3 regions of the Arthrobacter sp. SD1074B genome follow, and region 3 is predicted to be linked to each of the others. Evidence: riboswitches for the same ligand, from Rfam matches in the RefSeq annotation. Region 3 holds a riboswitch; each other region holds the start of a gene.
What was found. Region 3 has a riboswitch for thiamine pyrophosphate ahead of ACUYM2_RS17065 (ECF transporter S component). Riboswitches for the same ligand answer to the same signal wherever they lie in the genome.
Positions count from the first base shown of each region.

Region 1 (7,156 bases), 800 kb from region 3:
CAACGAGTACAGCGGAAGCACTGCGGCGTTCCTGCGGATCGTGTTTCTGCTCTTGGTTGCCAGGACGCCGGTAATCGAGTGCGGGTACATGAACAGGGCCAACGCCGAGCCGAGGGCCAGCGTCCAGTACGCGGAGTAACTGCCCGCACCCGGGATGAAGACTCCCACCGGTTTACCCGTCGCAGGATTGACCGCACCCAGTTTCGCCTCAGCGGCGTCAAACATCGTGCCCCACCCCCCGAACTTGATCGGCAGGTAGATCACCGCAACGATCACGGCCAAATAGATCAGCAGGTCTTTGACCACAGCGATCAGGGCCGGAGCGCGCAACCCGGACGTGTAGGTATAGGCGGCCAAAACCACGAACGCCACAATCAGCGGCAGGTCCGTCAGCAGCACATTCTCCGAGCTGCCCAGGCCCAACACGGTGAGCACGGCCTTGATGCCGACCAGCTGCAGCGCGATGTAAGGCATGGTCGCGACGATGCCGGTGATGGCTACGGCGACCGTAAGCGCCCTGCTGCCATAGCGGCCGCCGATGAAGTCGGCCGGCGTGACGAACCCGTGCCGGTGCGAGACCGACCACAAGCGGCTCATCAGCAGGAACACGATCGGGTACAGCACGATCGTGTAGGGCACCGCGAAGAAGCCGCTGACGGCCCCGGTGGCCCACATGGCTGCCGGTACGGCGACGAAGGTGTATGCCGTGTAGAGGTCGCCCCCGAGCAGGAACCACGTCACCCACGTCCCGAAACTCCGGCCCCCGAGGCCCCACTCGTCCAGGCTGTGCAGCCCGGTCGTTTCTTCCCGGCGCCATCGCGCGGCCACGAACCCCAGGGCTGCCACCAGCAAGAAGAGGATAATGACGATCGTGAGTGCTACACCGTTGACCGGCCGGTCCGGGACGGCCAGCGGCACGGTGGCCCCGCTCATTGCTCCTCCCCCGGACCAGCCACGCCGCGGACGCTTTCGCGCCGGCGGCGGTCTTCCTTGGTGACCAAGAAATAGGAGATTCCTACCAGGGCCGCAGTGACGGGAATCCACATCATTTGATACCAGTAGAAAAACGGTATTCCGCCCAAACGCGGCTCATCGTGCGAATAAGCGGGCACAAACAACGGAACCACAATGGCGATGAGCAACAGGATTCCGGACACGACGTAGGGACCGGACTTGGCCGGTCCCCGCGTCGGCACATCAGGGCTGGACATGGACGCCTCCTCACCGAGACGGGCCCCCGGAGCGGGAAGGCTTCCCGGGACATGCCGGGGGCCGGCGGACCCTGCAGTGCAGCGGTCGTTAACACACAGAATAGACACTGGATTTAATCTTCAACAGTGCCTTTTATTCACCGTCTAAGCAGCCGAACGGGCCCCGACGACAGCCGCGCCGGGGCCACTAAAGAAACTCGGCCCGGCCTTCCATGGCGGACGAGGCCAGGGCATGCTCGCGGCGCGGGATCCGGCCCGCCCTGCGCGCCAACCTGCCGGCGATGACGGCATGACGGAACGCCTCCCCCATGACCGCCGGATCCTGGGCGCGGGTCACGGCGGTGGCGAGCAGCACGGCGTCGCAGCCCAGTTCCATCGCGAGCGCGGCGTCGGAGGCCGTGCCGATGCCGGCGTCGAGCACCACCGGCACAGACGCCCTCGAGACAATGAGTTCGATGTTGTGCGGGTTGAGGATGCCCAGGCCGGTGCCGATCGGGGCGCCCAGCGGCATGACAGCGGTGGCGCCCAGGTTTTCCAGCCGAAGGGCCAGTACCGGGTCGTCGTTCGTGTAGGCGAAGACCTTAAAGCCGCGGGCCACCAGCTGCTCGGTGGCCTCCACGAGTTCCAGCGCGTCCGGCAGCAGGGTGTGCTCGTCCGCGATCACCTCGAGCTTCACCCAGTCCGTCTCAAGCGCCTCGCGGGCCAGCTCGGCGGTGAGGACGGCGTCCTTGGCGGTGAAGCAGCCGGCGGTGTTGGGCAGCACCCGGATGTTGTTGTCCGCCAGCAGCTGGAAGAGTGAGCCGCTCTCGGCCGGCGAGTAGCGGCGCATGGCGACCGTGGTGAGTTCCGTCCCGGAGGCCACCAGGGCGGCGCCCAGTCCATCCAGGCTCGGTGCCCCGCCGGTGCCCATGATCAGGCGAGATCCCAGTTCCACGCCGTCGAAGGTCAGCGGGTCCCGGCGTGCCTGCTGTGTTGCGGCGAGTGCTGTTTCTGCCATGTCGTTCATCCTCCCTGTACCGCGGTAACGAGTTCGACGTCGTCGCCCTCGTCGAGTGCCGTCGCGTGCCACTGGCTGCGCGGAACGACCTCGGCGTTGCGGGCGACGGCGACGCCGAGCTTCCGGCCGTCCGTCGCCTGGCCGTCGGCGGCGAGCGTCCGGCCGGTAACCCCGCTGACCAGCGCGCCGACTGTGGCGCCGTCGGCGAGGGCGTGCTGCGCTCCGTTGAGCCTGATGTTCATGCTGTGGTCCTGTCTGTTGGTGAGGCGTTTGCGGGTGACACGTCCCGCGGTTCGTGCGCGGAGGAATCCGGGCGGCGGCCGGAGAACCGGTCCGGCCGGAATTGGGCCCAGCGCGGGTCCGGCTGCCCCTCCAGCAGTGCCCGGCAGACGGCGGCGGCCGCCGGGGTGAGCAGTACCCCGTGCCGGAAAAAGCCGGTGGCCACGATCAGCCCCGCGATCTCCGGCCCCGCGCCGGGGCCGGAGACGCGGCCCAGCAGCGGGGCGTTGTCCGGCGTCCCGGGCCGTGCCCTGGCCGTGGCTTCAAGCAGTTCCAGTTCGGCGACGGCCGGGAGCAGCTGCTGTGCATCGCGCAGGAGCTGGTACACACCGCCAGCGGATACAGCGCCGGACTCGGATGGCGCGTCCTCCCGCTGGGTTGCTCCGATCACCACCGTGCCGTCGGCCCGCGGAACGATGTACACCGGCACACCGCGGACCAGCCCGCGCACGGTGGAGCGCAGCAGCGGCCGAAGCCGGTGCGGGACCCGGAGCCGGAGGATATCCCCGTAGACCGGCCGCAGCGGCAGGGACAGTCCTGCCGGCAGGCCCTGCAGGTTGCCCGCCCCGAGGCCGTTCGCCACGACCGTCTCGCCGGCACGGATTTCCCCGCCGCCCTCAAGCGTGGCCCCGGCCACACGGCAGCCGTCCCAGAGCAGCCCGGCCGCCCGGCGCCGCACCGCCGTGAACCGGCTGTCGGCGGCCAGCAGCGAGCCGATCCGGGCCAGCAGCCGGCGCGGGTCAACCTGGTGGTCGGCCGGGATGTCGAAGGCGCAGGAAATGCCCGGGCTGAGCAGGGGCTCACGGCTGCGGGCCTCGCGCACCGTCAGCGGCTCCACGGTCAGGCCGCAGGCCAGCTGCACCGCCCGCAGGTCCGCGAGCGCCCGGCGGTCGGCCGCGTCCGCGCCGACGGCGAGGGTCGGCGTCGTGAGATACCCGGTGCCGCCCTCGTCGGCGCCGCCGGCCAGGGCAGCCGCGAACTCCGGCCAGAGCCGCGACGCTTCCAGCATGAGGGTCAGGAGGCCTTCCTCCTGGTAATGCAGTTCGCTCACGGGAGCCAGCATGCCGGCGGCGGCCCAGCTGGCGCCGGAGCCGGGGGCGTCGTCGAGCAGGGCGACGGTGCGGCCGGAACGGCGCGCCTCCCAGGCGATGCCGTGGCCGATCACTCCCCCGCCGATGACGGCGACGTCGTAATATTCGGCGCCTGTCCGCGGCGCCGCTCCGGTGGCGGGTGTGACGGATGGTGGGACTGATACGTCCATGGTCTTCCTTCCCTACGCCGGTACTAACCGGATCAGGTCAAGCGGTCGGCTCTGACGCCCTCTCAGCCCGGCGGCCGGTGACGGCCTGCGCGGGCTCCCGCGGTATGCGCCCAGTTTAGAGGAACTAGGCTTGTGGCATGAGCCAGGATGTCCACACCACCGCCCGCCTGTACCTGTGCACCGACGCCCGGAAGGAACGCGGCGACTTCGAGGACTTCGTTGATGCCGCCTTTACCGGCGGTGTTGACATCATCCAGTTGCGGGACAAGTCGCTGGAGGCGGCCGAGGAGCTGGAGTTGCTGGAGGTCCTGCACACCGTCGCGCAGCGGCACGGCCGGCTCTGGGCCGTGAACGACCGCGCCGACGTGGCCTCGCTCGCCGGGGCGCCGGTCTTCCACATCGGGCAAAAGGACATATCCTTCACCGCGGCCCGGGAGTTCCTGGGCAAGGGCACCGTGATCGGCATGTCCACCCACACGCCGGAACAGGTCGACGCCGCCATCGCGGCGGCCCCGGGCCGAAGCGGGCTGGACTACTTCTGCGTGGGGCCGGTCTGGGCCACCCCGACGAAGCCGGGCCGTGCCGCCGTCGGGCTGGACCTGGTGCGCTACGCCGCCGCGGCGATCGGCCGGGCCGAAGCCGCGGATGTCGGAAAGGTCTCCGGCGTGGTGCCGTGGTTCGCGATCGGCGGCATCGACCTTGCCAACGTGGAGCAGGTCGTCGACGCCGGGGCGCGCCGGATCGTGGTGGTCCGGGCGATTACCGAGGCCGCTGATCCCGCCGGAGCCGCGCGGGCCCTGCTGGCCGCGCTTGACGCCGGAAGCCACGCCGACGCGGGCGCCCGCAGCGGCGCCGGGGAAAGCTAGCCGGGAAACCTAGCCGGCGAGTCCGAGCTGGGACATCCGCCGGGAATGGCCGGCGGCAAGTTCGGCGGTTAGGGCGCGGGCGAGTTCGCCGGCCCGGGCCTCATCCGCGCCGGTCAGGCCGCCGAGGAAAGCATGTTCCACGCTGACCCGCTGGGCCTGGGTGAGTGCCTCACCGAGCAGCCGCCGGGCCCACAGCGCCAGCCGGGAGGCCAGCCGGGGGTCATCGGCGAGGGCCTCCTTGAGACGGTCCCGCAGCACCGTCGTCGCGTCCCCGGCGGACTGGACCTGTTCGATCAGTGCGGCGGTGTCGGCGTCGACGTAGCTGGAAAGGGACCGGTAGAAGTCGGCGGAGACCGTGTCGATCACGTAGGCCTTCATCAGGGACTCATGCCAATCGGCGGGCCGGGTGCGCTCATGGAAGTGATCCACCGACGGCTGGAAGGGCAGCATGGCTTCCTCCGCGTCGACGCCCAGGCCGGCCAGGTGAGCGCAAACCAGTTCGAAGTGCTGGAACTCGATAACGGCGAGGCGGCCCAGCACCGCCCGGTCATGCAGGGTGGGCGAATACCGGGCGTCGGAGGACAGCCGTTCGAAGGCCGAGAGCTCCCCATAGGCCATTACCCCCAGCAGGTCCCTCAGGAAACGGTGGTAGCGGGCGGACTCAGCCGGGGAGGTGCTCATGCTTCAAGACTAGTAGCGGAAATCGGGCTACCCTGATTTCGTGTCTCATCATCGCCTGACTCCGAGCGTCCGCCAGCAGAAGAACCAGCTGGCCCAGGCGCTCAATGCACTGCGCACCATCCTGGAACTGCCCGGTCCGTTCCCTGAAGCGGCGCTCCGGGAAGCCGAGGCGGCCGTGGCCGGCCACGAACTGCCCGAGCTGGACCTGACGCACGTGGAGTTCGTGACCATTGACCCGGCGTCCTCAACGGACCTGGACCAGGCCTTGTTCATTGACCGCGCCGGCGACGGCTACAAGGTCTTCTACGCCATCGCCGATGTCCCGTCGTTCGTCCAACCCGGCGGGGCGCTGGACGCCGAGACCCGGCGCCGCGGCCAAACGTTCTACACCCCGGACGGCCGCATCCCGCTGCACCCGGAAGTCATCAGCGAGGCGGCCGGCAGCCTGCTGGCGGGCCAACTCTGCGCGGCCTTTGTCTGGGAGTTCGAACTCGACGACGCCGCCGAGGTGGCCTCCGTACTGGTGCGCCGGGCGCAGGTCCGCAGCCGGGCGAAGCTCAGCTACCACGGCGTGCAGGCCGCACTCGACGGCGGCACCGCGGACCCAGTACTGCAGCTGCTCAAGGAAGTGGGCAGCAAACGGGTGGAACTGGAACGCCTGCGCGGCGGGGCAAGCCTGAACATGCCGGAACAGGAAATCGAGCAACTGCCCGACGGCGGCTACCGGATCGTCGCCGCGCCGCCGCTGCCGGTGGAGGACTGGAACGCCCAGATTTCACTGATGACCGGCATGGCGGCAGCGGAGCTGATGCTGCAGGGCAAGGTCGGCATCCTGCGGACCATGCCCGCTCCGGACGAGAGTTCACTGCGGCACTTCCGGCGCCAGACCGGCGCGCTCGGCAAGCCCTGGGACGGCCAAATCAGCTACGGCGAATACCTGCGCACCCTGGACCCTACCGACCCGCGACAGCTTGCCATCGTGCACTCGGCCGGGATGCTTTTCCGCGGCGCCGGCTACACCCACTTCGACGGCGCCGTCCCGGAGGACGCCATCCAGTCCGCCATCGGCGCGGCCTATGCCCACTCCACCGCCCCGCTGCGGCGCCTGATCGACCGCTTCGTCCTGGTCATCTGCGAGGCCCTGTCCAACGGCGCCGAAGTTCCGGGCTGGGCCCGCGAAGCGCTCCCCTCGCTGCCGGCCATCATGGCGGCCTCGGACCAACTGGCCGCCAAGCTGGAGCGGCTGTCGCTGGACACCGTGGAAGCGGCCCTGCTGAGCAACCACATCGGGCAGGAATTCGACGCCGTCGTCATCTCCGGCTCAAAGCCGGCGAAGAACGGCAGCACGAACGGCAACGGGAAGGGCAACGGTAACGGGAACGGCCCCTCGGGAATCGTGCAGATCGCCGAGCCCGCCGTAACGGCGCGGTGCCCCGGCGAACTGGAATCCGGCACCCAGGTCCGGGTGCGGGTCATATCCTCGGACATCGTGACGCGGGAAGTCCGGCTCGAACTCGTGGGCTGATGTCACGCCCCAGTTTGCACCCCGAAGCCACGCCGCTGCCGCGCCACACCGCCGGCCCCGGTCGAGGTTCCGAACGGCGAACAGCTAGACTGGAAGGGTAGTAATGGATGCCCGGTCGTTGATTTCCATGTTTTTCGAATTCAACAAGCCCGCCCCTACGCGATCTTGAGACACACCCGCTGGTCCCAGTGCCAGCATTTAGATAGCCCGCGATCGGCTTCCACTGGACTTGCTTGCGCCTCTTGAGCGTGCTCCGGAACGGCCCTGCGCCGGACCCGTTGAGCATGCAGCGCAGCCCAAATGAATAAGGAAACTCCCCTGTGAGTGAATTGCACA
Region 1 covers NZ_JBRAZT010000001.1:2,847,860-2,855,015, forward strand. The annotation lists gene mctP (monocarboxylate uptake permease MctP) at 1-933, opposite strand, end outside; gene ACUYM2_RS13170 (DUF3311 domain-containing protein) at 930-1,211, opposite strand; gene ACUYM2_RS13175 (thiazole synthase) at 1,399-2,208, opposite strand; gene thiS (sulfur carrier protein ThiS) at 2,214-2,450, opposite strand; gene thiO (glycine oxidase ThiO) at 2,447-3,748, opposite strand; TPP riboswitch at 3,740-3,859, opposite strand; gene thiE (thiamine phosphate synthase) at 3,886-4,614, shown strand; gene ACUYM2_RS13195 (ferritin-like fold-containing protein) at 4,624-5,295, opposite strand; gene ACUYM2_RS13200 (RNB domain-containing ribonuclease) at 5,336-6,820, shown strand; gene ACUYM2_RS13205 (DEAD/DEAH box helicase) at 7,141-7,156, shown strand, end outside.
Region 1: linked by a shared signal. The riboswitch ahead of thiO (glycine oxidase ThiO) and the one ahead of ACUYM2_RS17065 (ECF transporter S component) in region 3 are both predicted to bind thiamine pyrophosphate.

Region 2 (7,156 bases), 1.3 Mb from region 3:
GCACCGGGGAACGCGGCGCAGCAGCCATCTAGGCCGCGGCCCTCCAGCCGCAGCTGCGCAAAGCGGACCGCGATCGGGGGCTGCGACAGCGGGCCGGATACCTGAAAAGGTGTCCGGCCCGCTTCGTCGCGTGCGGTGGGGCGGCGTGCCTTACGTCGGCCAGCCTTCCGGACCGGTGGACCCGGCGGGGTATTCCTCCAGCGGGACACTGTCCCGCGCCCAGGCCTTGAGCACGGGTTCTAGGATGCGCCAGCAGTCTTCCGCGGTGTCGCCGCGCACGGACAGCAGTGGATCACCGCTGAGCACCCCCTCGAGGACTTCACCGTAGGGGAGCAGCTCGGAGGCGCTGAGTTCGGCCTTCAGGGTGGCGCGGTCCAGGCTCAGCACGTCGCCGGGGCCGTTGACGTCGACGTCGAACTGCAGCGTGTCCGGCCCGAAGCCGATCCGCAACTGGTTGGGGGAGTCCACGCCGGTGAAGCCCCGGGGCAGGTGCGGCACCGGCCGGAACGTGACCACGGCTTCCTTGCGCATGGCGCCCAGCGCCTTGCCGGAGCGGAGGATGAACGGCACGCCCTGCCAGCGCCAGTTGTCGATGTCCACCTGCACCTCGGCGAGGGTTTCGGTGTTGCGCGACGCGTCCACGCCCTCTTCCTTGGCGTAGTCCGGGACCTTCCGGCCGTTGATGGACCCGGCTGTGTACCGGGCACGGCGGGTGTGCTTGGCGTACGGGGCCTTGATGCTGCTGGCCCGCAGGAGCGTGGCGACGGCATCGCGCAGGTCCCGCTCGTCCACCGAGGCGGGCGGTTCGATCGCCAGCAGGGCCATGATCTGCAGCAGGTGGCTCTGGATCATGTCGCGCAGGGCGCCCGCGCCGTCGTAGTAGCGGGCCCGGCCCTCCAGCGCGAGGTCCTCATCGAAGATGATCTCCACCTTCTCGACGTAGTCCCGGTTCCACACTGGCTCCAGAAAGGTGTTCGCGAAGCGCAGGCCCAGGATGTTCAACACCGTGGCCTTGCCCAGGAAATGGTCCACCCGGTGGATGTGGTCCTCGGGGACCAGCGCGGCCAGGGTCTTATTGAGCTCCCGCGCGGACTCCTCGCTGGACCCGAACGGCTTCTCCATCACCAGCCGGGTCCCCGCGGGTACCTGCTCCGGAGTCAGTGCCTTGCAGGCCAGTTCGCTGATCTTCGGCGGCAGCGCGAAGTACACGGCCACAGGTCCTTCCAGCGTGGCCAGCAGCCCGGACAGCTGCCCCTCGGCGGTGACGTCCAGCCGGTGGTAGCTGGTGCTTTCGCGGATCCGCTTCAGCTCGCGCTTGCCTGCGGTGTCGGCCTGGGAATTGGCGTCGGCGAAGGATGTCTCAAGACGCTCCAGCCAGCGTTCCGGGGTCCAGTCGTCCGAGCCCGCACCCACCAGGGTGAGGCCCGCGGCGTGGCCCTTCGCCACCAACCGGGCCAGGCCCGGCAGCAGCAGCCTCCCGGTCAGGTCGCCCGAAGCGCCGAGGATGAGCAGGGTTTTTACACTTGGTTGACTGGTCACCTACGCCAGCATGCCATCTTGAAGGCCCGTCTTGGTACCCTAGATAGTCGAGTCCCGTTGTCGAGGCAGTTCGTTCCGGCGAAACAGTCACGACTCTGGCGTGCCGCACCGGCCGCCAGCTGTAGATCCACTGAAAGAAGTGCACGGCGCGTGTTCAATTCACTCTCTGACCGGTTGACAGCAACCTTCAAGAACCTCCGTGGCAAGGGCCGCCTGACCGAGGCGGACGTTGACGCCACGGTCCGCGAAATCCGGCGTGCCCTGCTGGACGCCGACGTTGCCGTGCCGGTGGTCCGGGAGTTCACCGGCCGCGTGCGCGAGCGTGCCCTCGGCGCCGAGGTCTCCGGTGCGCTGAACCCGAGCCAGCAGATCGTGAAGATTGTCAACGAGGAACTGGTCGAGATCCTCGGCGGCGAGACCCGCCGCATCCGGCTGGCCAAGACCGGCCCCACCATCATCATGCTCGCCGGCCTCCAGGGCGCCGGTAAGACCACGCTCGCCGGCAAGCTCTCCAAGTTCCTCAAGGCGCAGGGCCACAGCCCCATGCTGGTGGCCTGCGACCTGCAGCGCCCCAACGCCGTGACCCAGCTTCAGGTGGTCGGCCAGCGTGCCGGCGTTCCCGTCTTCGCCCCGCACCCGGGCGCCACCTCCACCGAGCTGGACCACCCCGCCGGTGACCCGGTCGCCGTCGCGCGCGCCGGCGTCGAGGAAGCCAAGCGCACCCTGCACGACGTCGTGATCGTGGACACCGCCGGCCGGCTCGGCGTCGACGCCGAAATGATGGAACAGGCCCGCCAGATCCGCCGGGCCATCGTCCCCAACGAAGTCCTCTTCGTGATCGACTCGATGATCGGCCAGGACGCCGTCAACACGGCGATGGCGTTCGATGAAGGCGTCAACTTCACCGGCATCGTGCTCTCCAAGCTCGACGGCGACGCCCGCGGCGGTGCCGCGCTGTCCGTCGCGTCGGTGACCGGCAAGCCGGTCATGTTCGCGTCCACCGGCGAAGGCCTGGACGACTTCGAGCTCTTCCACCCGGACCGGATGGCCTCGCGCATCCTCGACATGGGCGACGTGCTGACCCTGATCGAACAGGCCGAGAAGTCCTGGGACAAGGACGAAGCAGCCCGGATGGCGAAGAAGTTCGCCGACCAGGAGGACTTCACCCTTGAGGACTTCCTCGCCCAGATGCAGCAGATCCGCAACATGGGCTCGATGAAGAAGATGCTCATGATGATGCCGGGTGCGCAGAACATCCGGCAGCAGCTCGAGCAGTTCGACGAGCGCGAAATTGACCGGGTCGAGGCGATCGTCCGGTCCATGACCCCGCACGAGCGGGTGGCCCCGAAGATCATCAACGGCTCCCGCCGCGCCCGCATCGCCCGCGGTTCCGGCGTGCACGTCTCCGAGGTCAACGGCCTGCTGGAGCGCTTTGCCCAGGCGCAGAAGATGATGAAAAAAATGGCGGCCGGCGGCGGCATGCCCGGGATGCCGGGAATGCCGGGGATGGGCGGCGGCGGTGCCCGCAAGGGAGCCAAGAGCGCGCCGAAGAAGAAGGCCCGCTCCGGCAACCCGGCCAAGGCCGCGCAGGAGCTCAAGGACGCGGAGGCGCGGCGCGCCGCCGGCCCAAAGGCCGTGCCCACCGGTGCAGCCTTCGGCCAGCAGGGCGGGGAATTCGACCCCTCCCAGCTCAACCTGCCCAAGGGCTTCGACAAGTTCCTCGGCGGCAGCAAGTAGCCGAAACCGGTCTGCCGCCGGCAGCAGCATGCCGACAGCCAGTATGTCGTCGGCTTCGTTGACGGGGCGGTGCCATAGGCTTAGGACATGTTCAAGCAGCGCGTAGTCTTCGTCCACGGGGCCGGCAGTTTTGGCGCCGCGGCGTGGCCGAAGCAGCACGGCATGGCGCTGAGCTACGACGCCCTGTTCCTGCGGCGCCACGGTTTCGACCCCGTCGCCGAACCGCAGGAAACAGACTTCGCCGCCGACGCCGGCATCGTGCTGCGGGCCTTGGCGGACGACGGCCGCGGCGAGGCCGGCGGCCACGTCGTGGCCCACTCGCAGGGCGCGATCGCCGCGATGATGGCCGCCGTCGAACGCCCCGACCTCGTCCGGTCCCTCACCCTGGTGGAACCGGCCTGCCTCTCGCTTACGGCAGAACTGCCGGCGACCGCCGCGCACCGGGCCCTGATGCAGCCGCTCTTCGACGTCCGGCACAACCTCGGCGACGAGGATTTCCACCGGGAGTTCGTGCGCCGGGTGTTCGCCGCCCACGCCCCGGTCCGCGGCACCGTGGGCGAGCCCGCGGTGGAGGACGGACGCGCCGCGCGGCGCCTCCGCCTGCAGGCACCGCCGTGGGAAGCCCCGCTGCAGATTGTTCCGGGCGTGCCGACGCTGGTCCTGACCGGCGGCTGGGAACCGCTCTACGAGGAAATTGCCGGCTACCTGCGGGAGACGGGCGCCTTGCACCGCACCGCCCCGGGCGGGCACCGGCCGCAGGATTCGAAGGAAGGCGACCGCGCCATCCGCTCCTTCATCGCCGACGTCAACCGCAGCCGGCACGCCCACGCCTCCTGACGCGCCGGTGCCGCGCGTCAGAAGGCTGCCGGGGCCCCGTCTAAGAGGGCGCGCCGAGGGAGGGCCCGGGCAGGTAGACCTTGCCGCCGGCCGCCAGGAATTCGTCGCTTTTCGCGCGCATTCCGGCTGCCATCTGTGCCAATGCTGCCTGGGAATCCGCTGAACCGTATTCGTCCCGGATGTCCTGGCTGATCCGCATGGAGCAGAACTTCGGCCCGCACATGGAGCAGAAGTGGGCTGTCTTGGCCGGTTCGGCCGGCAGAGTCTCGTCGTGGAAGGCCTCCGCGGTCACCGGGTCCAGGGAAAGTGCGAACTGGTCGCGCCAACGGAATTCAAACCGGGCCTTGGACAGGGCATCGTCGCGTTCGTGTGCACCGGGATGCCCCTTGGCCAGGTCGGCGGCGTGGGCTGCGATCTTGTAGGTGATGACCCCGGTCTTCACGTCGTCCTTGTTGGGCAGGCCCAGATGCTCCTTGGGCGTGACGTAGCACAGCATGGCCGTGCCGTAGCGGGCGATCTCCGTGGCGCCGATCGCCGAAGTGATGTGGTCATAGCCCGGTGCGATGTCCGTGACCAGCGGCCCCAGCGTGTAGAAGGGCGCCCCCTTGCAGAGTCCCTGCTGGCGCTCCACGTTTTCCCGGACGAGGTGGAACGGCACGTGGCCCGGGCCTTCCACCATGACCTGGACATCGAACTCCCAGGCCCGCTGCGTGAGCTCGGCCAGGGTATCCAGCTCGGCGAACTGGGCTGCGTCGTTGGCGTCCGCCGTCGACCCCGGCCGCAGCCCGTCGCCGAGGGAGAAGGCGACGTCGTAGCGGGCAAAAATTTCGCACAGCTCGTCAAAGTGTTTGTACAGGAAGTTCTCCTGATGGTGCGCAAGGCACCACCCGGCCATGACCGAACCGCCGCGGGACACGATTCCGGTAACCCGGTTGGCGGTCAGCGGGACGTACCGGAGCAGCACTCCGGCGTGGATGGTCATGTAGTCGACGCCCTGCTCGCACTGTTCGATCACGGTGTCCCGGAAGATTTCCCAGGTCAGCGCATTTGCCTCGCCGTTGACCTTTTCCAGGGCCTGGTAGATCGGGACAGTGCCGATGGGGACAGGGGAGTTGCGGATTATCCATTCGCGGGTGGTGTGGATGTCGTCCCCGGTCGACAGGTCCATCACCGTGTCCGCTCCCCACTGCGTGGCCCACTGGAGCTTGTCGACCTCCTCGGCGATGGAGCTGGTGAGCGCAGAGTTGCCGATGTTCGCGTTGATCTTGACCAGGAACGCCTTCCCGATGATCATCGGCTCGGACTCCGGGTGGTTGATGTTGCTGGGGATGATGGCCCGGCCGGCGGCGACTTCGCTGCGGACGAGCTCGACGTCGCAGTTCTCCCGCAATGCGACGAAGCGCATCTCCGGTGTCACGAGGCCCTTCCGTGCGTAGTGCATCTGGGTGACCGTTCGGCCCTCAACGGCGCGGCGGGGCTCCGGCGGCGCTCCGCGCCATTCCGCTGAGGCGGCACCGCGTCGGACCGCGGATTTGCCGTCGTCGAGCAGGTTGCGTTCCCGGCCGCTGTAGGGTTCCGTGTCCCCGCGTCCGGCGATCCATTCACTGCGGAAAGCGGCGAGCCCCACCACCGGGTCGTTGCCCGGTCCCGCGGTGCGGTACACCCGGAACGGAGGATTCCCGACGCCGCCCGGGGATGGTTCCAAGGCAATTTCCGTCACCGGGACGCGGATCCCGCCGTCTTCGACATACGCGAGTGCATGGGATTTCAGGGACTGCGTCACGGTTGTTGCGCCGCTGGCGGGAGGCTCCGTTGGCGCGGCGCTGTTCCCGTTCAGGGCAGGGCTGTGCTGTGGATTTGTTGCGCTCAAAGAACTACTCACTTCCTTCGCCGGCATTACCCGGACAGGTTCAACGGTCGCAGGCTGCGCCAGCCTGATCTCAGCCCCTGCAGGGGCACCCGTGTGGTCGTAGACGAAGCTACCACAGGGCGCCCGGGAAGCCGGCGGGGGCGCCCGGACCGCGTCTGTGTCAGCGTGGCGTCGTGATTCAGCGCAGGGTCTTGCCCCGGGGTTGGACGCGCTGGGCCCGCGGATCGCCATGCGGATTAGGCTTTAGGCCATGAGCAGCATCATCGAATTCAGCGGCCCGGTCCTCACGGCAGTCGATCGGGAGCGGCGCGGAGTGTGGGCCGTGGACGGCAGGCTGACCTTCAACCGGCCCGCGGCCGCGGCGGACCTAATCCTGGATGGCTGGGTCATCCCGGGCCTGGTCGACGCGCACTGCCACATCGGGCTCGGTCCCGGCGGAGACGTCCCGGACGAGGTAGCCGAGCGGCAGGCCCTGACCGACCGCGACGCGGGAACGCTGCTGGTCCGCGATGCCGGCGCGGTCCACGACACCCGGTGGATCCAGCAGCGGAGCGACCTGCCGCGCATCATCCGCTCCGGGCGGCACATCGCGAGGACGCGACGGTACCTGCGGGGCTTCGCCGTCGAGGTTGAACCCGGGGACCTGGTGGAGGCCGTGCGCAAGCAGGCCCGCGCGGGGGACGGCTGGGTCAAGCTGGTGGGCGACTGGATCGACCGCGACGCCGGCGACCTTGCCGCCAGCTTCCCGGCCGGGACCGTAAAGGACGCGGTCCGGGCTGCCCACGACGAGGGCGCCCGGGTCACGGCGCACTGCTTCGCGGAAGACACCCTCGATGACATGCTCGACGCCGGTATTGACTGCATCGAACACGGCACCGGGCTGCTGCCCCGGCACGTGCCCCGCTTCGTCGAACAGGGTGTGCCGATCGTGCCCACGTTGATCAACATCGCCACCTTCCCGGACATTGCGGCCCAAGCCGAAGGCAAGTTCCCGCGCTACGCCGCACACATGCGCTCACTCTGGGAACGCCGCGCCGAACGGATCGTGGAGGCGTACGAAGCCGGCGTGGCCATCTACGCCGGGACGGACGCGGGCAGCGTCATCAAACACGGCCGGATCGCCGATGAACTCGAGGCCCTGCACACCGCCGGACTCCCGGCCGCAGCGGCGCT
Region 2 covers NZ_JBRAZT010000001.1:2,383,349-2,390,504, reverse strand. The annotation lists gene ACUYM2_RS11040 (P-II family nitrogen regulator) at 1-32, shown strand, start outside; gene ACUYM2_RS11035 (glucose-6-phosphate dehydrogenase) at 151-1,539, opposite strand; gene ffh (signal recognition particle protein) at 1,690-3,276, shown strand; gene ACUYM2_RS11025 (alpha/beta fold hydrolase) at 3,364-4,113, shown strand; gene thiC (phosphomethylpyrimidine synthase ThiC) at 4,154-6,010, opposite strand; TPP riboswitch at 5,979-6,086, opposite strand; gene ACUYM2_RS11015 (amidohydrolase family protein) at 6,234-7,156, shown strand, end outside.
Region 2: linked by a shared signal. The riboswitch ahead of thiC (phosphomethylpyrimidine synthase ThiC) and the one ahead of ACUYM2_RS17065 (ECF transporter S component) in region 3 are both predicted to bind thiamine pyrophosphate.

Region 3 (7,156 bases):
CGCGTGCTGGCCGCCGACGTGCTGCTGGCCATCCTGGGCGCGGCGCTGTGCATCGACATGGCCGTGAACCGGCACCTGAACAACCTGATGCTGCTGGTGTCCATCTCCATCATCGGCTTTGTCGGCTCGGTGACCGTGGCCCGTTTCGTGGCAGACCGGAGGAAGCAGCCCAATGAATCCTGAGACAAGCTCCGCCGACGCCGTGATCGACGCCGTCTCCGCCGTGTTCATGGTGGTCGGGGCGCTGATGTCCCTCGGCGCGGCAATCGGCCTGCTGCGCTTCCCCGACCTCATGAGCCGGATGCACGCCGCCACCAAGCCGCAGGTGCTTGGCCTCTTCCTGCTGCTGTGCGCGGTGGGGCTGCAGCTGCGCACTTGGTGGGTGTGGCCGGTGCTGGGAGTGGCGTGGATCTTCCAGTTGCTCACCGTGCCGGTCTCGGCCCACATGGTGGGACGCGCCGGCTACCGCACCAAGCACCTGCATCCGGAACTCCTCAGCGCCGACGAGCTCGAGGCCGTCGTGCAGCAGGCGGCCGGCAAGCGCGGGTTTACCGACGACGAGTGACGCCGCAGCCGTCGCCCAGGGCCGTCGCCCCGGGCGGTGCGCTAGCTGAGGCGCGCTAGGCGATGCGCCCTAGACGAGGTCCTGGGTTTTGGCGAAGCGGGTGATTGCCCGCTGCGTGCCGCGGTTGGCGAGGACCTGGATGATGGCGCTGACCGAGGCCGAGATCAGGGCGAATGTCAGCGCCTGGCGCAGTGTGGTGGGAACGTCGTCGTCGTGGCCCTTGGGCGGCTTGTTGCCGGTGGTCTTCTCCCAAACGGTGTCGACCACCTTGGTGCCAACAAAACCGGCCAGAAGGCTGATGCCGGTGCCGAGCAGTTTGATGAAGATGTTCATACGTCTTACTCCTTGCGGGAGGAAACAGGGCTTCCCCTAGCCTAGCGTCCCAGTGACGCCGGCCGGCCAAGGACCTCCGTCAACGCCTCGACCACCAGCTCATGGTCGGCTTTCTGCGGCAGTCCCGACACCGTGACGGCGCCTACCATCCCGGTGCCGCGCAGGTAGATGGGAAACGAGCCGCCGTGGGCCGCGAACTCCTGCTGGTCGAACCAGGCGTTGTCCTCGATCCTGCGCCCGGCCGCGCGCGCCCGAAGGCCCACCAGCAGCGATGGGACTTCATACCGCACGGCGGTACGCTGTTTGGCTCTGATCCAGCGATCGTTGTCAGGGGTGGCGCCCTCCAGCGCAGCGTGGAATAGCACCTGCTCACCCTTGGTGATGTCGATGGCGATCGGGTGGGAGCGTTGCCGGCCAAGTTCCACCAGGCGGAGCCCAAGGTCAAGGGCGTCGTCTTTGCTGAAGGACTCGAACTGCAGTTCCTCGATCTCCATCAGGAGGCGGCCGATGAGCGCCGCCAGGGACCCGTGCGGCTGCGGTTCGGCGGAGTCCGGGTCGTACTCGGGGGAAGGCGCTGGGGAGTCGGTCAAGGGCTTCAGCTTCCGTTAGTCGGCCGCCGTCGGCAGGACCCGGCCTCGGCGGTGTCACGTGATCGCATGCTACGCCGACTCTAGCAAGCCGGCTCTCGCAGGTCACAAGCGGTCCAGCCCCAACTGGCTGGCAGTAGTTGTCGTTGTGGGCCCTCGGGACGACGACAACTGCGAGTCACCGGGGAGGTCTGCCGGGTGTAAACTGGCCCAGCCCACAAGGGCGATTTTGATACGACAGGGGAGCGCCGCCGTCGGGCATCACTGGAGCAGTCCAGGGAACCGTAGGTGGGCGCTGAGAGTGCGGACAGCCGCAGACCCTCGAACCTGATCCGGTTAGTACCGGCGCAAGGGAGTCGAGTTCTCAGGGTGCCCGGCGCCCGTGGCGGAAGCCGCGGCGCCGCCGGAACACACCCTCCCCTCCTGTACCTCAGGAGGACGACATGACTGATATTTCTGCGAAGCAGACACCTACCAGCGGCAAATACAACTGGCGCGTGGTCGACATTGTGGTGGCGGCGTTGATCGCTGTTGCCGGCGGTGTGATTTTCTGGGCTTGGTCCCAGGGTTCCAACCTTGTTTCCGTTCCGCTCAACGCCGTTTACCCGCCGCTAACCGGGCTGTATGCCGGCGGCTGGATGATTCCCGCGGTGCTGGGCATGCTCATTATCCGCAAGCCCGGAGCGGCGCTCTTCTGCGAAACCGTCGCCGCCACCGGCGAGCTGATCATGGGCTCGCAGTACGGCGCCTCGGTACTGTTTTCCGGCTTCGTCCAGGGCCTGGGCGCCGAACTGATCTTCGCAGCGTTCCTGTACAAGCGGTTCAACCTGCCGGTGTCCCTGCTCGCCGGAGCCGGCGCGGGCCTGTTCTGCGGCCTGAACGACTCCTTCCTGCCCTGGGGCTGGAACATCGCGTACGAAACGGGTGACAAGCTCGCCTACATCATCTTCTGCGCCATCTCCGGAGCCGTAATTGCCGGCGGGCTGTCCTGGCTGGCCGCCCGCGGCCTGGCCAAGACCGGGGTGCTGGGCTCATTCGCCTCCCGCAAGGCAGCGTCGGAACCCGTGTTCTCCTGAGACCCGCACACGCATGAGAACTTCCGACGCCGTCCGGCCGGCCGCGGTCGCCGCCCGCGGCTGGGGCTGGCGGCACGCCGGCCGGCCCCGGCCCGCCGTGAGCGGCCTGGACCTGGACATCCGCCCGGGCGAGCGCGTGCTGCTGCTGGGCCCGTCCGGTGCAGGCAAGTCCACGCTGCTGCATGCCCTCGCCGGGGTGCTCGGGGACAGCACTGCTGCAGCGGCGTCCTCGGCAGCCGCCGCGGACGCCGAGGACTCGGACGAGACCGGCAGCCTGCTGATCGACGGCGTCCCGCCCCGCGCCCGGCGTGGCAGGGCGGGGCTGATGCAGCAGGACCCGGAGACCCAGGTGGTGCTGTCGCGGCTTGGCGACGACGTCGCCTTCGGAGCCGAAAACCTGTCCGTACCCCCGGCGGAGATCTGGCGCCGGGTGGCGGAGGCGCTCGATGACGTGGGGCTGGGCGGCCTGTCGCTGCAGCACCCGACGTCGGCGCTCTCCGGCGGGCAGAAGCAACGGCTGGCGCTCGCCGGGATCCTCGCGATGCGGCCGGGCCTGCTGCTGCTCGATGAGCCCACCGCCAACCTTGACCCGGCCGGTGTCCTGGAGGTCCGCGACGCCGTGGGACGGTGCCTGGACAAGACCGGGGCCACGCTGGTGGTGGTGGAGCACCGGGTTGCCGTCTGGAAAGACCTCGTGGACCGGATCGTCGTGCTCCAGCCCGGATCCGCCACGGACTCCGCCGTGCTGCTGGACGGGCCCCCGGACCTGGTCCTGGAGCAGGCACGGGACATCCTCATCGCCGCCGGCGTCTGGGTGCCCGGCCATGTGCCTGCCACCCGGGCCCGCACCGGGGGCGCCCTCGCGAGCGAGGGCGGCGGCTTCGCGCCGGGCCAACTGCTGCTGGCCGCCGAGGGGCTGGCCGTGTCGCGGGAACGGCCCCGCCGCACCGGTGTGCTGCGCGGGTTCCGCACTGTCCCGCCCGCGCCAGTGCAGTCCGGCATCACGGCGCAGGTCCGGGCCGGGCAGGCACTGACCATCACCGGCCCCAACGGGTCCGGGAAGTCAACCTTCGCCCTCACCCTGGCCGGACTGCTCGCCCCGGTGGCCGGTGCGGTCTCCGCCACGACCGAACTGAGCGCCGGCGCGGGCATCGATCCCTACAAGTGGAGGGCGCAGCAGTTGATCGCCAGGATCGGCACGGTGTTCCAGGAACCCGAGCACCAGTTCGTCACCGGCCGGGTGCTGGACGAGCTGATGTTCGGACCCCGCCAGCTGGGCCGCGGCGAAGAACGGGTCGACGAACTGCTGGAACGCCTCCGGCTGCGCGACCTGGTCGACGCCAACCCCTATACCCTCTCCGGCGGCGAAAAGCGGCGGCTCTCGGTCGCCACCGTGCTGGCCGCGCACCCGCAGGTGCTGGTGCTGGACGAGCCGACCTTCGGCCAGGACGCCAGCACCTGGGCGGAACTTGCCTCCTTCCTCTCCGAGCTCCTCGACGCCGGCACTGCCGTGGTCTCGGTGACCCACGACGCGGAATTCAGCGACGTCCTGGGCGGCACCGAGTTGAAACTCGGCGCACCGCGGCCCGGCGTGCCCGGCCGGACGAATCCGGGGGTGGCGGCGCCATGAGGGACACCCTGACACTGCCCGGGAACCGCGCAGTGTTGGCCCGGGCCAACCCGCTGGCCAAGTTCGCCGGCGTCGTGCTCATTACGGTCGTCCTGGCGCTGTCCATCGACTGGGTGTCCGCCTCCGTCGCGCTCGGTTTCGAACTCCTGCTGTTCCCGCTTGCCGGCCTGACCCTGGCCCTGCTCTGGCAGCGCGGCTGGCCGCTGATCCTCGCGGCGGCCGTGGGCGGCTGGAGCACCGCGATCCTGGCGCCGGACCACGGAAGGATACTGCTCGACGTCGGTGTCTGGTCCATCAGCGAGGGCTCGCTGCAGCTCGGGCTGGGCTTCCTGTTACGCGGCCTCGCGATCGCCTTGCCGGCGGTGCTGCTGATGAGCTGCACGGACCCGACGGACCTGGCCGACGCCCTGGCGCAGCAGGCAAGGTTGCCGCACCGGTTCGTGCTCGGCACCCTCGCCGCGATGCGCCTGGTGGGGCTCATGGCCGAGGAATGGCAGACCATCGGCATGGCCCGGCGGGCCCGCGGCGTCGGTTCGCACGGCAATCCGGCGCAGCGGCTGAGGGCCACGCTGGGGCAGAGCTTCGGGCTGCTGGTCCAGGCACTCCGGCGCGCCTCCCGGCTCGCGGTGACCATGGAAGCACGTGGCTTCGGCGGCGCGCCGCGGACCTGGGCACGGACGGCGACGTTCAGCCGGCTGGACGCGTGGGTGGTCCTCGGCGGCGTGCTGATCGCCGGCGCGGCGGTGGCGGCGGCGATCAGCGCCGGGACCTGGAATATGGTGTTCCTGGGCCAGCAGTAGAGGCCGGGCGCTGGCTTCTGCGTCGGCATCCCATGGGTGCGGTATCGCACGAAATGGATATTGTGTGAGCTTTAATGCAATTTTTAGCATCTACGGCGCTCAGATAGACCATCCATGATATTTATTGCTTATGACTCAACAGACTGCTGAATCCGTTGGCGCCGTGCTCCGGGACGCCCGCGGCGAGAAGGGCTGGACCCAGGGACAGCTTGCGGCCGAACTGGGAACCAGCCAGAGCGCCATTGCCCGGATGGAACAGGGCAAGCAGAACCTGAGCCTGAAAATGATCCAGCGGCTCGAAGCCATTTTCGGCCGGGCCATCGTCAAGGTCGGCCGGCCGCAGATGACCCACCTCAGGGTGGAGGGCGGCCGCACGCTCTCGGGCGCCGTGGACGTCAACAGCAGCAAGAACGCCGGCGTCGAGCTGCTGTGCGCGAGCCTGATTAACAGGGGCACCACCATCCTGCGCCGGCTCGCCCGGATCGAGGAGGTCAACCGGATCGTCGAGGTTCTGACCAGCATCGGCGTCGAATGCACCTGGCTGAACGCGAACGACCTGCAGATCCGTCGCCCGGCCGTGCTGGACCTTGATTCGATGGACGTCGAGGCCGCCCGCCGGACCCGGAGCGTGATCATGCTCCTGGGCCCGCTGCTCGATGAATCCGCCGAATACCGTCTGCCGTACGCCGGCGGCTGCGACCTCGGCACCCGCACCGTGGAGCCGCACATGCAGGCCCTGCGCCAGTTTGGCCTCAGCGTCGAGGCGAAGTCCGGCTTCTACAGCGTGCAGGCGCCGCCCGCGGACGGCGACGACCGTTCATTCGTCCTGAGCGAGCGCGGCGACACCGTGACTGAAAACGCCATCATGGCTGCCGCCCACCGCCGCGGCACCACCATCATCCGCAACGCCAGCCCGAATTACATGGTCCAGGACCTCTGCTTCTACCTGCAGATGCTGGGAGTGGAGATCGGCGGCGTGGGCACCACGACGTTGAAGATCGTCGGCCGCCCGTCAATCGACGCAGACATCGAGTACTTCCCGTCCGAGGACCCGATCGAGGCGATGAGCCTGATCACCGCCGGCATCGTGACCAACTCGGAAGTCACGATCCGCCGGGTCCCGATCGAGTTCATGGAAATCGAGCTGGCGACCCTTGAACAGATGGGCCAGCGGCTGGAGGTGTCCGCGGAGTATCTAGCCCGCAATGGCCGCACCCGGCTGGTGGACGTCACCACCAAGCCCTCCGAGCTGCGGGCACCCGCGGACAAAATCCACCCGATGCCTTTCCCCGGCCTGAACATCGACAACCTGCCGTTCTTCGCTGTCATTGCCGCCAACGCGCAGGGCCAGACGATGATCCACGACTGGGTGTACGAGAACCGGGCCATCTACCTGACCGAGTTGAACAAGCTGGGCGCGCAGGTCCAGCTGCTGGATCCGCACCGGATTTACGTCAATGGGCCCACCAAGTGGCGGGCCGCGGAAGTCGGCTGCCCGCCGGCCTTGCGCCCGGCCGCCTGCCTGCTGCTGGCCATGCTGGCCGCGCGCGGCGTCTCCGAGCTGCGTAACATCTACGTGATTGAGCGCGGCTACGAGGATCTGGCCGAGCGTCTCAACACCATCGGCGCCAGGATCGAATACTTCCAGGACTGAGTCGTCTGACCACCCTTTTGGGGTAGCGCTCCCGGGGCGGTGCTGGCGCACAATGGTTGCATGCGCACCTTCGGCGTCGAGGAGGAACTGCTGATCGTGGACCCCGTCAGCGGGGCGCCGCTGGCGCTGGCCGACGCGCTGCTGCGCGGGCTGAAGCCGGCCCCCGACGCCGGTCTCGTCCCCGACGCCGCACCCGCCCCCGACGCTGGCCGCGATCCGTACCACGACGATTCAGGTTTCAGTTTCGAGCTTAAGCTCGAGCAGATCGAGACGCAGACGGTGCCCTGCCTGGACCACGGCGGGCTGCTCCAGCAGATCCGGCAGTCCCGGGCGTTCACGGACCGGGCTGCGCGGACGCACGGCGCCCGGGTGGCGGCCCTGGCCACGTCGCCGCTGGCCTCCGCTACCCACACCACCCCCAACCCGCGGTATGCCACCATGCAGAAGCGGTTCGGCCTTACCGTGCAGGAGCAGCTGACCTGCGGGTTCCACGTCCACACCTTCATCGAAT
Region 3 covers NZ_JBRAZT010000001.1:3,651,877-3,659,032, reverse strand. The annotation lists gene ACUYM2_RS17085 (MrpF/PhaF family protein) at 1-183, shown strand, start outside; gene mnhG (monovalent cation/H(+) antiporter subunit G) at 173-565, shown strand; gene ACUYM2_RS17075 (DUF4235 domain-containing protein) at 635-898, opposite strand; gene ACUYM2_RS17070 (heme-degrading domain-containing protein) at 940-1,488, opposite strand; TPP riboswitch at 1,715-1,857, shown strand; gene ACUYM2_RS17065 (ECF transporter S component) at 1,929-2,561, shown strand; gene ACUYM2_RS17060 (ABC transporter ATP-binding protein) at 2,575-4,191, shown strand; gene ACUYM2_RS17055 (energy-coupling factor transporter transmembrane component T family protein) at 4,188-4,991, shown strand; gene ACUYM2_RS17050 (UDP-N-acetylglucosamine 1-carboxyvinyltransferase) at 5,122-6,645, shown strand; gene ACUYM2_RS17045 (glutamate--cysteine ligase 2) at 6,706-7,156, shown strand, end outside.